4 regions of the Zhaonella formicivorans genome follow, and region 1 is predicted to be linked to each of the others. Evidence: riboswitches for the same ligand, from Rfam matches in the RefSeq annotation. Region 1 holds a riboswitch; each other region holds the start of a gene.

Region 1 (3,207 bases):
TTTGACTAAACCATGGGTGTTGGAAGTTTATGAGGAGATGAAGCAAAAAGGGTGGATTCCATTAAACAGCCCGGCTCCCAGAACAAAAGAGGAATTGTTTAGCTTGATGCAGTCAAAGGAATATGGTGAGAAGAAGATCAAAAGGGCGATTTAACTGATCGCCCTTTTTTAAAATATTTTTTCCAGCAGCGATAAAAGCAGTTCGATGCTGATTAAAATGATGATCATCCACTCCAGTCTGGTGCCTCGCTGGGCATGGGTGAGGCTGGTAAACACCTCGGTAATATCCATGAGGATCTCCGATTTGTGCCTGATGGCTTCATAGCGGTCGTCCAGTTCAAACAGTTCGCTTAAGTTTAGAAAAAACTCCTCCGCTTCTTCGCTGACCCAGGCGATGTCCGGTTTATCCAAAAGCATCAGATAGGAGATAGTATTATATTTAAAGCGCAGGATCTGGGCCGAGGTTTTGGCCAAACGGTTATCGGGGATATTAAGCCGCCCCTTTTCCAAATGATCGATTTTATCCTCGATAGCATCTAAAAGTAAATTGATGCCGTGCTCAATCCGTTCCAAAGCCACGGACTTCGCCAGGACAGTGGCCACGATTTCCCGGTGATAGTTTTTGAGCTCCGGGGCTGTCATATACTCATAGTTGAGGGAAAGGGGTTGTTCCGAGCCGATTTCCAGCTTGTAATCGTCGCTGAAATTAAAAGTCGATTGAATGTTCAGTCCTGGCTCAATTTTTTTCAGATACTTCAAGATATCGGTAATCTCATGAAACTGGCAGTTGATACAGACCAGGCTGCCGAAGGAGAAAATATAGACAGCTTTACCCTCCGGGGAATTGATAATCCCTTTTAAGTGATTATCAAACAGCACCAATGGTTCTTCCCACTTGAACTTTTTATCGATGCCGAAGTGTCCGGCAATGCTGTTCAGGTTGATTTCATTGGCCAGTGCCAGCGCTTTAAATTCAGCTTGCTGCAAGATCTCACCTCCTGTATTTTGACCAATATTATCTATATTTGCCATTCTGACAATCTATCCTCTATTTTGCAGAAATCCCGGCGTTATAATCCATAAATTCAATAACCTTAGACATCTCTATTCTTTCACAAACAGGCAGCAAAATAAATATTATTAACTAGCGGAAATTTTCTAGCTTACCCGCGCGGAGGGGGTGTCTCAATGGGCAAAAGAAAAGTCTCCTTAGACTGGTGGTGCGGTAAAAAAAATAATTGACAAAAACAGACCGGAATTCTATAATAAGCACAACAACTTGAAAACCTTTGTTCTTATCGAGAGCAGGCGGAGGGACTGGCCCTATGAAACCCGGCAACCGGTTGAGTCAATTGCTCAACAAGGTGCTAATTCCAGCAAGGAGGATTCCTTGGGAGATAAGAAGAGTACTAATGCATAAAACCTCTTCTTAGCGAAGAGGTTTTTGGTTTATTGGATTGCGCTAGGGTTATAAGGAAACGATAAGGACAAGGAAAACTAACAAGTAGGAGGAGAACTAAGATGGCAGAAAAAAATTATGCTTTCGAAACACTGGCCGTCCACGGGGGACAGGAGCCGGATCCCACCACAGGCTCCAGGGCGGTGCCTATCTACCAAACTACATCCTATGTGTTTAAAAACGCAGAGCATGCGGGCAACCTTTTTGCCCTGAAAGAATCCGGCAATATCTACACCAGGATTATGAACCCCACTACTGATGTTTTTGAGCAAAGAATTGCCCTTCTTGAGGGTGGAGTTGGGGCTTTAGCGGTAGCTTCCGGTCAGTCGGCTATCACACTGGCTATTTTAAACATAGTCACTGCAGGTTATGAAGTGGTGTCTTCCTCAACTTTATATGGGGGTACATATAACCTGTTCAACACTACCTTTCCCAAGCTGGGCATCAATGTAAAATTTGTGGATGCCGCCGACCCGGAAAATTTCCGCAAAGCAGCCACTGATAAGACCAGGGCCTTCTACGTGGAGACTATTGGCAATCCAGTTCTGGATGTTGCAGATCTCAGCGCTATTTCTGCCATAGCCCACGAGCTTGGGGTGCCATTGATTGTGGATAACACCTTTGCTACCCCTTATCACTGCCGGCCTTTTGAATTCGGCGCCGATATCGTCATTCACTCCGCCACCAAATTCATCGGCGGCCATGGTACTTCCATTGCCGGCGTGATTGTGGATTCAGGCAAATTTAACTGGGATAACGGCAAATTTCCTGAATTAACGGAACCCGACCAAAGCTACCACGGTGTGAAGTATGTGGAGCACATTGGCCCTGCGGCTTACATTGTGAAAGCCCGGGTGCAGCTTTTGCGGGATTTGGGGCCTGCCCTAAGTCCCTTCAACTCCTTCCTCTTGCTGCAGGGGCTGGAAACACTGCCGCTCAGAATGGAAAGGCACAGCTCCAACGCCTTAAAAATAGCCCAGTACCTGTCAGAGCACCCGGAGGTCGCCTGGGTCAACTACCCCGGACTGCCTGACAGCCCCCAATATGCCAAAGCTAAGAAATACCTGCAGCACGGATTTGGAGCTATGCTGACCTTTGGCATTAAAGCGGGCTACGATGCGGCTGTTAGATTTATCGATAGTTTAGAGCTGTTCTCGCTGCTTGCTAACGTGGGGGATGCCAAGTCCCTGGTGATTCACCCGGCCAGCACCACCCACCAGCAGCTTACACCTGAGCAGCAGGCTGCCAGCGGCGTGTCACCCGATATGATCCGGTTATCCATTGGCATTGAGAATGTGGATGACTTGATAGCTGACTTGGACAAGGCCTTGCAGCAAGCCATTTTCTCTCGTTAAGATGTCATTATCTGTTGAAAGCTGTCGAGGTATCGGTTATAATATTGGTATAGTTATAATAGCCCCCAATAGATACCCCTTATATACACTCCTTCCTGCTCCTCACCACAGGTGAGGAGACTTTTTTTAAGCACCAATGCCGAGCAAAGGCCGGTCTTTAATGAATTGTTTTTTATTATGTTGAAGTGGTAGTTGGGGTAACGGTGGCTTGACCTGTAGTCGGGCTAAACGAGCGCCGGGGCATCCTTCCCCGAAGTATTATTTCGCCAGGAACAACTCTGCCGGTTGGAACAGTAATAGACGTGGTTACTTCAGTAACCAATTCGGGAAAGAGGTACAGTTCCTCAAAAATTTCAGCTACCAGGCGGGTTCTAAAAGGCTGTAATGCCATTT
Region 2 (3,207 bases), 440 kb from region 1:
TGGTGCGGCTCTGGCAACTATTTTGTCCCAGGCAGTATCGGCTGCATGGGTGCTGCAATATTTCCTCGGCGGGCGGAGCCTGCTGAAAATTCGGCGTAAAAATTTGCAGCTCAAGGTTGCTACGGTGGGAAAAATTTTAGCCATTGGTTCCGCCCCATTTGCCATGCAGTTGGCTGCCAGCGTAGTGACTACAATCCTGAATAACAGTTTAAGCATTTACGGCGGGGATTTGGCTATTTCTGCCATGGGCATCGTGAACAGCATTGCGATGCTGATCTTAATGCCTATCTTTGGCATTAACCAAGGCGCCCAGCCCATTATCGGCTACAATTACGGGGCACAAAAATTTGACCGCGTGAAGCATACCGTAATATTGGCTATGGCGGTTGCAACATGTATTGTTTGCATGGGTTTTATCTTGGTGATGTTAATTCCACAGCAGCTCATTGCCTTCTTTAACCGGGAGGACCAGGAGTTAATTCGGCTTGGAGCCCATGCGCTGCAAGTATTTCTAATTCTCCTGCCTATCATCGGCTTTCAGATTGTGGGAGCCAACTATTTTCAGGCTGTGGGCAAGCCAAAGCACGCTATGTTTTTAAGCCTGTCCCGGCAGGTGATTGTTTTAATTCCGGCAGTCTTAGTTTTGCCGAGGTTTTTTCAGTTTGACGGGATTCTAATGGCCGGTCCGGTCTCTGATTTAGTTTCCTCTATTCTTACCGGAATATTTGTGTATAAAGAATTGAACAGCTTGGACAAAAAGCAGCGGCAAAGATATGAACTGCAGATGCAGGCAGAATAATGTAATTTAGCAATTTATCCTAGCCTTCACCATCGGGAATGAAGGCTATTGTTTTGTCTCTCCACTGCTGATTGCATGAATAGCTTTAAAGGAGCAAAGCAAATGCTTAGGAAATAAATTTTGGCAACCCGCTCCCGAAGCAGAGCTCTCCGGGGGCGGGTTTTATTACAGCTTCTGGGGCGGGGGGCTTTGCTTGGCCCAGTCATAAGGAGTCTCCTGATAGACATAGTAGTTAAGCCAGTTGGAAAACAGCAAGTTGGCATGGGCTCTCCAGCGGGCCAATGGGTACTGGGACGGGTCATCATTGGGAAAATAATTTTTAGGAATGGCAATGTCAATTCCCTTGTTGATGTCCCGATCGTATTCATACTTCAATGTCAAGGGGTCATATTCCGAATGGCCCGTAACGAATATTTGTTTTCCGTTTTTGGCGCTGACAATATAGATACCGGATTCCTCCGATTCGGAAAGGATTTCCAGAGCATCCACTTTTTCAATATCCTCCCGCCGGACCTCGGTGTAACGGGAGTGGGGTACATAAAACACGTCATCGAAACCCCGCAGCAGTTTGACATTCTTTTTGGTTACGGTATGGGGAAAAACGCCAAATACTTTTTTGTTCAGCATATATTTAGGAATGCCGTAATGATGGTGCAGCCCGGCCTGAGCTGCCCAGCATATATGCAGGGTGGACGTTACATTGTCCCATGTCCAGTCTAAAATTTGCTGCAGTTCTTTCCAGTAGTCGACTTCAGAAAAATCCAGATGCTCAACAGGGGCTCCGGTAATAATCATGCCGTCAAATTTTTCATTTTTAATATCGTCAAAAGTCTTATAGAACATCTGCAGATGTTCAGGTGATGTATTCTTGCAAGTATGGGATTTAGGGTGCAACAATACAAATTCCACCTGCAAAGGAGTGTTGGCCAGCAGGCGCAAAAGCTGGGTTTCCGTCGTTTCTTTAGTGGGCATTAAGTTTAAAATGGCAATTTGAAGCGGACGAATATCCTGGTGAAAGGCGATGCTTTCATCCATAATGAAGATATTCTCGTTATTTAAAATCTCTTTGGCAGGAAGATTGTCAGGAATTTTGATCGGCATTTTGGGTCACTCCTCCGTAAAATCTTTATATGCAATAAAAAAACCTTTCTCGCTGAGAAAGGTTTTAGAAATGCTAAGACCTCTCTCATCTCTCGGAAGTTTGCTTCCGCAAGAATTAGCACCGTGCATGCCTTTTGACAAAGCTGCCGGTTGCCGGGTTTCATAGGGCCAGTCCCTCCACCTACTCTTGATAAGAGCACTTATTGATATTCAGTTTACAGTATGATTTTTTGCTATTATTGTAACCAAATACTGATAAATTAAGAATAATATAAACAAAATTTTAGATGCAGTCAAGAACTTCTTACTTTTTTTCCGCCAAACCGCATTCCGGGGTATAGCAGGAGTCGTCAACAAAGGAACATTTTGAATTGCAGTAAGGACAGGTTTCCGGCGGAGCATCGGCTGTAAGCCTATATCCGCAGTTAGAGCATTTAAAGTTCAAATTAACTACCTCCCAGCTAATATTATTAATAATTTTACCTGAACTGCCGGAGGTTGTAAAATAGAAAAGAGCAAAAACCAGCCCCCTGGGGTGGTTTTTTGCTCCCGGTCCTATGCTGTTTGCTTTGCCCCTAATCCTCCTTTTCTTCTTCCTCTAAATCCTCCTTAGTTGCTGCATAAAGAAGAGCAAAGCGGTCGGCATGCTCCATTTCATCGGTCATAATTTCAAACATCAGGTCCCGCACCGCCCTGGTCAGGGCGTTGAGGTACATGCCGCGGTAGAGTTCGGCAGCTTCCAGCTCATCTTCAAAAGCTTCGATTAAACCTTTCCGGTAGTCGGGTATGACTGCAGGGGGAGGTATTGGCACCTCCGGCGACATGCCTGTCAGCTGGCGGTAAAGTTCCGAAAACTGCCTATAGTGCTTGCGTTCGTCCTCCAAAGCATGGCGAATATTTCGTCTGGCCAAATCATCGGGGGCCATCCTGAGTAAACTAGTATAAAAGGCAATTGCTTCCGCTTCGCCGTGGAGACCTCTTTCCAAATCCATCATAAATTGCTGCCGGTTTTTAAATTGACGGGGCCGCTCAGGACCAGGGTAATGGCTGTTCCACTGGTTATAAGGCGGTTCCCAACCATAATAGGACATGCGAGATTCACCCCTTCTCTTTTCGGACCATCGTCCGACTGATAATACCTGTTATATCTTATGAATTGGAAGGCACTGGTGTTACTGGCAAAGCATTGCTTTCACCGGTCGCCATAATTATAATAAAAACAAAATTCTTTAGGAGTGACTTTTTTATGCAGGACTTTAGCAAAGCCGATTTTACTTTGCTGGCGGGTAGGCTGACTTTATTCAGGA
Region 3 (3,207 bases), 440 kb from region 1:
CGGTGCCTTTCAAGCCTGCTTTCGTCTTGCAGCAACAGGTCCACCGCCTCCCGCAGCCCGTAAATGTCACTGATGGGCTGGGTATAGGGAAACCACTTTTCCTCATACCATTTTTTCCACAGGGCCAGATTGCAGTAAAAAGCAGCAATAGGCTTTTTCCGGTTTAAAACAGCTTTCCAGGCATCGGCGCTGATGCTTAGAAAAGTTAGCCCCGGCGGTGCTGATAAGCATTTTTGCGATCCTCCCAGGGCAATATCGATTTTCCACTGGTCAACCAGGAGAGGCTCTCCACCGATGGCGGAAACAGAATCTACCACTGTGAGGATGCCGAATTTCTTCAGCACGGGACATAGTTCCCGGACTGGGTTCACAAGGCCCGAAGGGGTTTCACAGTGGACAACGGTGGCAAACTTAAAGTCGCTGTCCTGCTCTAGAAATTCCTGCAGCTCCTCTGGGCTGATTGGTTGTCTGTAGTCCCTGGTGAAATAGACAGCTTCCCCGCCGTACATTTTTACAAAGTCACCAAAACCTCTGCCGAAAATGCCGTTCTCCAGGCAAAGCACCCTGTCACCCGGCTCGATTAAAGAGGCGCAAGCCGCTTCCAGACCTAGGATTCCTTCACCGTTTAAAATCAGCACATCGTTTTTAGTTGCCAAAAGCTTCTGCAACTGCCTGGCAGTTTCTTTATAAAACTCGTAAAAGTCCGGGTCCAGGTCTGGATTGGTAATTGGTCTGGCCAGGGCTTGCCTTACCCGTTCGCTTACGTAGGTTGGCCCCGGCGTCATAATTAATATTTCATGCATTTGCCCTGTCTCCTTAAAGTTAAATTTTACCCAACTGCTTACAGCACTTATTTTAGCATAAACTTGCTGACTTTAATCAAAAAATATAGGTAAGTAAAGAAAACTTGGCTTGCGCCAAGCTGCGCTTATGCAAATCAGAAAGTCGATAAACTTCTGATTTGCCGAGATAAACGCTGCCTTAGCAAAGATAATTATTTAAAAAGGAGCTGATCCAATGGACTTCGCCCGTGCCCAAGAGATTTTAAATTCCCCGGAGACTTTTGAAGTTTTGTACCAAGGCTTGCCGGTCTGGATTGAATACTTAAATTCGGCAAATCAAACAGCCCTTGTCACTTCTGACTTTTTGCCCGGCGGCAGTTCCACCGTGCCCGTGGAGCAGTTGGTGGAGGAGGGCAAAGCTATGCTGCACTGAGATTTTGACAGGTATCTTAAAAAACCTTGGCTTGACGCGTTTGGAAATTTAGTTTACTATTAGTATTAACTACTAAACCTATAGAATTTCTTGGAAAAACACAGTTTATTAATTAAATAATGCTCAACACTCTTATCAAGAGCAGGTGGAGGGACTGGCCCAATGAAACCCGGCAACCGGCGGCCCCGGATAGAGGGATGTACGGTGCTAATTCTTGCGGAAGCATAGCTTCCGGGAGATGAGAGAGGTGCCAAATTGCTGTTCTAACCTTTCTCACAAGAGAAAGGTTTTTCTTTAACTGTAATTCTTAGTATTTAGAGGGGGTTACTTAACTATGAAATTGGAAAGCATATTAGCGCAAATTGGATCCCAAGCGGAACCGGTGACGGGGGCTGTCAGCTATCCCGTTTATCAAGCTGCTGTCTTTCGCCACCCGAAATTAGGCCAAAGCACCGGTTTTGATTATTCCCGCACCCAAAACCCGACCCGCCAAGTTTTGGAAAAGGCAATAGCCCGGCTGGAAGCAGGCGATGCCGGTTTTGCCTGCAGCTCAGGAATGGCTGCTTTGCAGACTGTTTTTGCTTTATTCAGCCAAGGGGACCATCTCCTTGTCTCCTTGGACCTTTATGGCGGCACTTACCGGCTATTGGAGCGCATCCTTTCCAGGTTTGGCATTACAGCAACCTATGTGGACACCAATAATCTTCGGGCATTGGAAGAAAATTACCGCCCGGAAACTAAAGCCATCTTAATTGAAACACCTACCAACCCTTTAATGATGATCACCGATCTGGAGGCAGTCTGCGGCTGGGCAAAACAAAAAGGGCTGCTCTCAATAGTAGATAACACGCTGCTCACTCCTTTTTTCCAGAGACCCCTTGAACTAGGCGCCGATATCGTAATCCACAGTGCCACCAAATATCTGGGGGGACATAATGATGTGCTGGCCGGGCTCATCGTCACCAAAGGCAAGGAGCTATCCGAAGAAATGGCATTCCTGCATAATTCAATAGGGGCCGTTTTGGGACCCCAAGACAGCTGGCTGTTAATGAGAGGAATGAAAACGCTGGCCCTGCGCATGGAACGACATGAATCCAATGCAGTTAAAATAGCTAATTACCTAATGGAACACCCCTTGGTGGAGCAGGTTTTTTACCCGGCGCTGGCCACCCATCCGGGCTATGCTGTACAAAAAAAGCAGTCTGCGGGGAATACGGGAATTTTTTCTTTCAGGGTGCGAGACGCCCGCTATGTTGAACCTATTTTACGCCACATTAAATTAATTGCTTTTGCTGAAAGCCTGGGCGGAGTAGAATCCTTAATGACCTACCCCGCTGTCCAGACTCATGCTGATATTCCGGAGGAGATCCGCCGCAAAGTAGGGGTGGATGAACGGCTGCTGCGCATTTCCGTAGGAATTGAGCATGTGGACGATCTCATCGCCGACCTTAGCCAGGCATTGGCAGCGGCAAAAAGGGAAATCGAGGAGGAAAGATGTAATGGGTGACAATAAAAAAAATAGCAGCGCCGAAAAATTTGCTACTAAACTAATTCATTTTGGCGGGGAAATCGATCCCAGCACCGGCGCCGCCAGTGTGCCTTTATACCAGGCTTCAACGTTCCATCATTTTTCCCTGGCGGACCCTCCCCGGTACGACTATACCCGTTCCGGCAACCCCACCCGCCAGGCATTGGAGGACTATATTGCCTTCCTTGAAGGAGGGGTAGAAGGCTTTGCCTTTGCCTCCGGCATGGCGGCCATTTCCACCGCATTTCTGCTTTTATCCAGCGGCGATCATGTCATTGTCACAGAGGATGTCTACGGAGGTACCTACCGGCTCTTGACAACCATTCTCAACCGGCTGAATATTGAATCCACCTTTGTAGATATGACCGATCTGGAAAAGGTAGTGGCCGCAAAAAAGCCTAATACGAAAGCGGTCTTCATGGAAACTCCTTCCAACCCTACCCTGAAAATTACGGATATCAAGG
Region 4 (3,207 bases), 1.4 Mb from region 1:
AAGATGATGAATGGCAGGGAGCGGGCTGCGTTGATGACAGCGCCTAGCACCAGATTGACAAATTTATTTTCCAGAATATGGCCCGGCGAGGTTGTTACCAGAATGATCCCCAGCGGTATGCCAAGAATATGGGAAAAAATGACTGACAAAATTACCATCTGAAGCGTTTGGACAAAGGCAACCGCTACTTGAGGGCCGATATCGGCCAGATACTGCATGAGAGATTCAATCATTGGTTAACACCTCTACTTTCAACCCCTGTTGCTTTAAGTAGGAGATAGCCTGAGCGGTATTCCCCGGTTGGCCGGCAAGCTGCACCGTTAAGGTGCCGAAAATTGTATCCTTAATATGGTCAATATTGCCATAAAGGATGTTAGCTTTGATATTAAAGGTTTGCACCAGGTTGGATATTACCGGTTCCCCTGCTGAATCGCCAATAAAGGAAATCCGGATTAACTGGCTGTTTGCTTTTTCACCGTTTTGCCGCTTGGTCACAACTTCGGGAATTTCTGTGTTAATTATGCTTTTTACGAATTCCCGGGCGGTTGCAGTTCTGGGATTGGTAAACAGCTCCAAAACCGGCCCGGTTTCAGCAATTTTACCGTCCGCAATCACTGCTACCGAGTCGCAGATTGACTTGATAACCGACATCTCGTGAGTAATGATTACAATAGTCAGCTTGAGCTGCTGGTTGATGCTCCTCAGCAGTTTCAGGATAGACTCGGTGGTTTGCGGATCTAAGGCTGATGTTGCTTCATCGCATAACAGCACTTTCGGGTCATTGGCCAGTGCTCGGGCAATGCCCACTCGCTGTTTTTGACCGCCGCTGAGCTGTGAGGGGTAAGCATTGGCTTTATCGCTTAAACCTACCAGTTCTAAAAGCTGGGTTACTTTAGCGTTGATCTTTGCCCTATCCTTAATACCGGCAATTTCTAAGGGGAAGGCCACGTTCTCGGCTACGGTGCGGGACCAGAGCAGATTGAAGTGCTGAAAGATCATGCCTATATTGCGTCGGGCCAGGCGCAACTCGCTCGCCGATAGACTTGTCATATCTTGTCCGTCCACAATTACCTTTCCTTCTGTTGGCCTTTCCAGCATGTTCAGGCACCTGATCAAAGTGCTCTTTCCTGCACCGCTTAAGCCGATAATCCCAAAGATCTCTCCCTGTTTAATTTTCAGGTCTATTCCATCTAAGGCCAGCACGGAACCTTTACCTTTGCCGTAGATCTTTTTTAAGCCTGCAATTTCAATCATTGCATTTCCTCTTTTCTTAAGAAAAGTTAGTTTCCAACAAATAAAAAACCTTTTCCGCACAGGCAGAAAAGGTTTACATTCCTGTAACTCTCATCTGCCAGAACAACGTTCTGCAGGAATTGGCACCGTGCCAATTAAGAGGTTATCACCCCTGAAGTGGTCGGTTGCCGGGCGTCATCGGGCCAGTCCCTCAACCTACTCTTGATAAGAGCGTTACTTTTATTTAACTGAAACCTATAATAGCACATTACGGGTATTGGGTCAATTGCTTTATTTTTACGATAGTGTCAAGTAACTGTAGGATTTTTTACGAGATAAATTCACCTATCCGGTTCAGAGCGGTAGCCTCGTTGTAAATTTGCCTGATATTTTTTGATTAATTTTTGAATTATATGGTTGTATTGCTAATATTTTACTATGAAGATACATATTATTTCTGGTTGCCCTTAGCACAGGTCTACGCAGTAGCGGCTAGTGCCCTGAGGGCCTTGGTCAATGGACTCTGGGGTCCTTTCAGGATGGGCATATTCCGAATCATTTCTATTGCCACGTTCCTTTGGATTGTTCTCTTGGCCCTTTTTAGTTTTTCTGCGTCTACCTGTAACGCTTTTACCGGTTGTTTTTGCTGGGCCAGGTATATTTCCTTTATATTTAACCCGTTGGCTTTGGCTGCCCGAAGGCTGGCCATTTGTTCGGCTCCTGCTTTGCTCCATCCCCCTGGCCGATTGCTTAATCTGGCAGATAGTATATGGCTTACGTGTCCTTCTGCGCTGCATCCCTGCACTTCTTCACGGTATCGGTTACGCGCTTCTATCCCATCCCACTGCCCCCGAATGTACCGCTTCGTTTTTGTAATCGCTTTCTGGCGCTCTGGACGGAGTTTTTGGGCTTTATCCAATACAACCATTACTTTTTCCAAGTCACTGCGCTTTATATGTTCCCAAAGGGCTGCTTGTAGTTTGGGCTCAGGGCCTACAGCGGCTATTATATATTTGCTCAGGTGGAAGAGGTCAAGTATAAATATGGACTTGGGTATTATTTCTGTTCCGCTGCGAATCCACGCTGCTCCGTCCCCGTTTATATAAATCCTTTCTATCTGGTCTAGTTCATATTGCTTTTCTATATAGTCAAGGACAGCAAACCATAAGTCGTCAATGGTCTTGTACGGTCCGCTGAAATAGCGGGCATTCCGGAGCCGGTTCCTACCCCGGCTTGCTTTTTCTATTCCTTCATGTACATAGATCAACGGTATTTGCATCCGTCCCTTTTTTCCCCACTGGGCTACGTGGTCCTCGTCTGCTTCTATGTACAAAATCCTCACCCTTCGCTTTTGCGCAGGTATTATATCATCGCTACTCAAGGGCACTTTAATTCTGTCTATGGTATTCTTGACTGTCTGTCCACTCAAACTTTCTCCCCATCCGTACTGCTCCGGCCCTCTGCCGCTACGACGGTAAGATTGTTCGGTAGCCATGTCAGCCAATACGGACTTAGCTGCTGCATCCACCCGCATGTGTGGTGTATATCCGGCATAGTCGTCAACTAAATGAGCGTAGGATTGGGTTTCTTTATGGTAAAAGTAGGTACGATGATAGCTCATTTCTCCAAAGACTGTGACCACATGTTTCTCTTCTTGACGCCGCTCAACCACCCAACCGGGACGTTCTTCCCGGTGCTCAACCAGATAAGCATCCTGGGTTTCCAGGACCATCTTCAGTATGTCTTTTCCCAATTGGTTAAGGATCTCTTTAACCTTGATTTCCAACTCCGGATATGTGATTTTTCTCTCTAAAGCCTCAATTACGTTTTCCCCAACCAGCAGGAATTTATCCCATAAGTGTTGAATTATCTTTTCCATAAGACCTCACCTCTCGAGTCTTTTTGCCTTAGGGCTTAAGGCTCCGTCTTTCGCCAGACGGTGAGGTCTTATTTCTTTCCCCTGCCCTTTTTTTC

What was found. Region 1 has a riboswitch for S-adenosylmethionine ahead of EYS13_RS09545 (homocysteine synthase). Riboswitches for the same ligand answer to the same signal wherever they lie in the genome.
Region 2: it holds a riboswitch for S-adenosylmethionine, as region 1 does, so the genes downstream of both, metA (homoserine O-acetyltransferase MetA) here and EYS13_RS09545 (homocysteine synthase) in region 1, are expected to answer to the same signal.
Region 3: it holds a riboswitch for S-adenosylmethionine, as region 1 does, so the genes downstream of both, EYS13_RS11580 (PLP-dependent transferase) here and EYS13_RS09545 (homocysteine synthase) in region 1, are expected to answer to the same signal.
Region 4: it holds a riboswitch for S-adenosylmethionine, as region 1 does, so the genes downstream of both, EYS13_RS00245 (methionine ABC transporter ATP-binding protein) here and EYS13_RS09545 (homocysteine synthase) in region 1, are expected to answer to the same signal.

Annotation. Positions count from the first base shown of each region.
Region 1 is NZ_CP085524.1:1,935,397-1,938,603, reverse strand. Features, by position in the region: gene EYS13_RS09555 (energy-coupling factor ABC transporter ATP-binding protein) at 1-154, shown strand, start outside; gene EYS13_RS09550 (RMD1 family protein) at 169-987, opposite strand; SAM riboswitch class I at 1,293-1,404, shown strand; gene EYS13_RS09545 (homocysteine synthase) at 1,522-2,814, shown strand; gene EYS13_RS09540 (hypothetical protein) at 2,990-3,205, opposite strand.
Region 2 is NZ_CP085524.1:2,378,793-2,381,999, reverse strand. Features, by position in the region: gene EYS13_RS11620 (MATE family efflux transporter) at 1-799, shown strand, start outside; gene metA (homoserine O-acetyltransferase MetA) at 965-1,900, opposite strand; SAM riboswitch class I at 1,983-2,097, opposite strand; gene EYS13_RS16580 (rubredoxin-like domain-containing protein) at 2,205-2,345, opposite strand; gene EYS13_RS11610 (ferritin-like domain-containing protein) at 2,476-2,991, opposite strand; gene EYS13_RS11605 (ATP-binding protein) at 3,147-3,207, shown strand, end outside.
Region 3 is NZ_CP085524.1:2,371,912-2,375,118, forward strand. Features, by position in the region: gene EYS13_RS11570 (pyridoxal-phosphate-dependent aminotransferase family protein) at 1-803, opposite strand, end outside; gene EYS13_RS11575 (H-type small acid-soluble spore protein) at 1,018-1,215, shown strand; SAM riboswitch class I at 1,345-1,460, shown strand; gene EYS13_RS11580 (PLP-dependent transferase) at 1,550-2,722, shown strand; gene EYS13_RS11585 (aminotransferase class I/II-fold pyridoxal phosphate-dependent enzyme) at 2,715-3,207, shown strand, end outside.
Region 4 is NZ_CP085524.1:56,906-60,112, forward strand. Features, by position in the region: gene EYS13_RS00240 (methionine ABC transporter permease MetI) at 1-233, opposite strand, end outside; gene EYS13_RS00245 (methionine ABC transporter ATP-binding protein) at 226-1,254, opposite strand; SAM riboswitch class I at 1,342-1,465, opposite strand; gene EYS13_RS00250 (ISLre2 family transposase) at 1,712-3,112, opposite strand.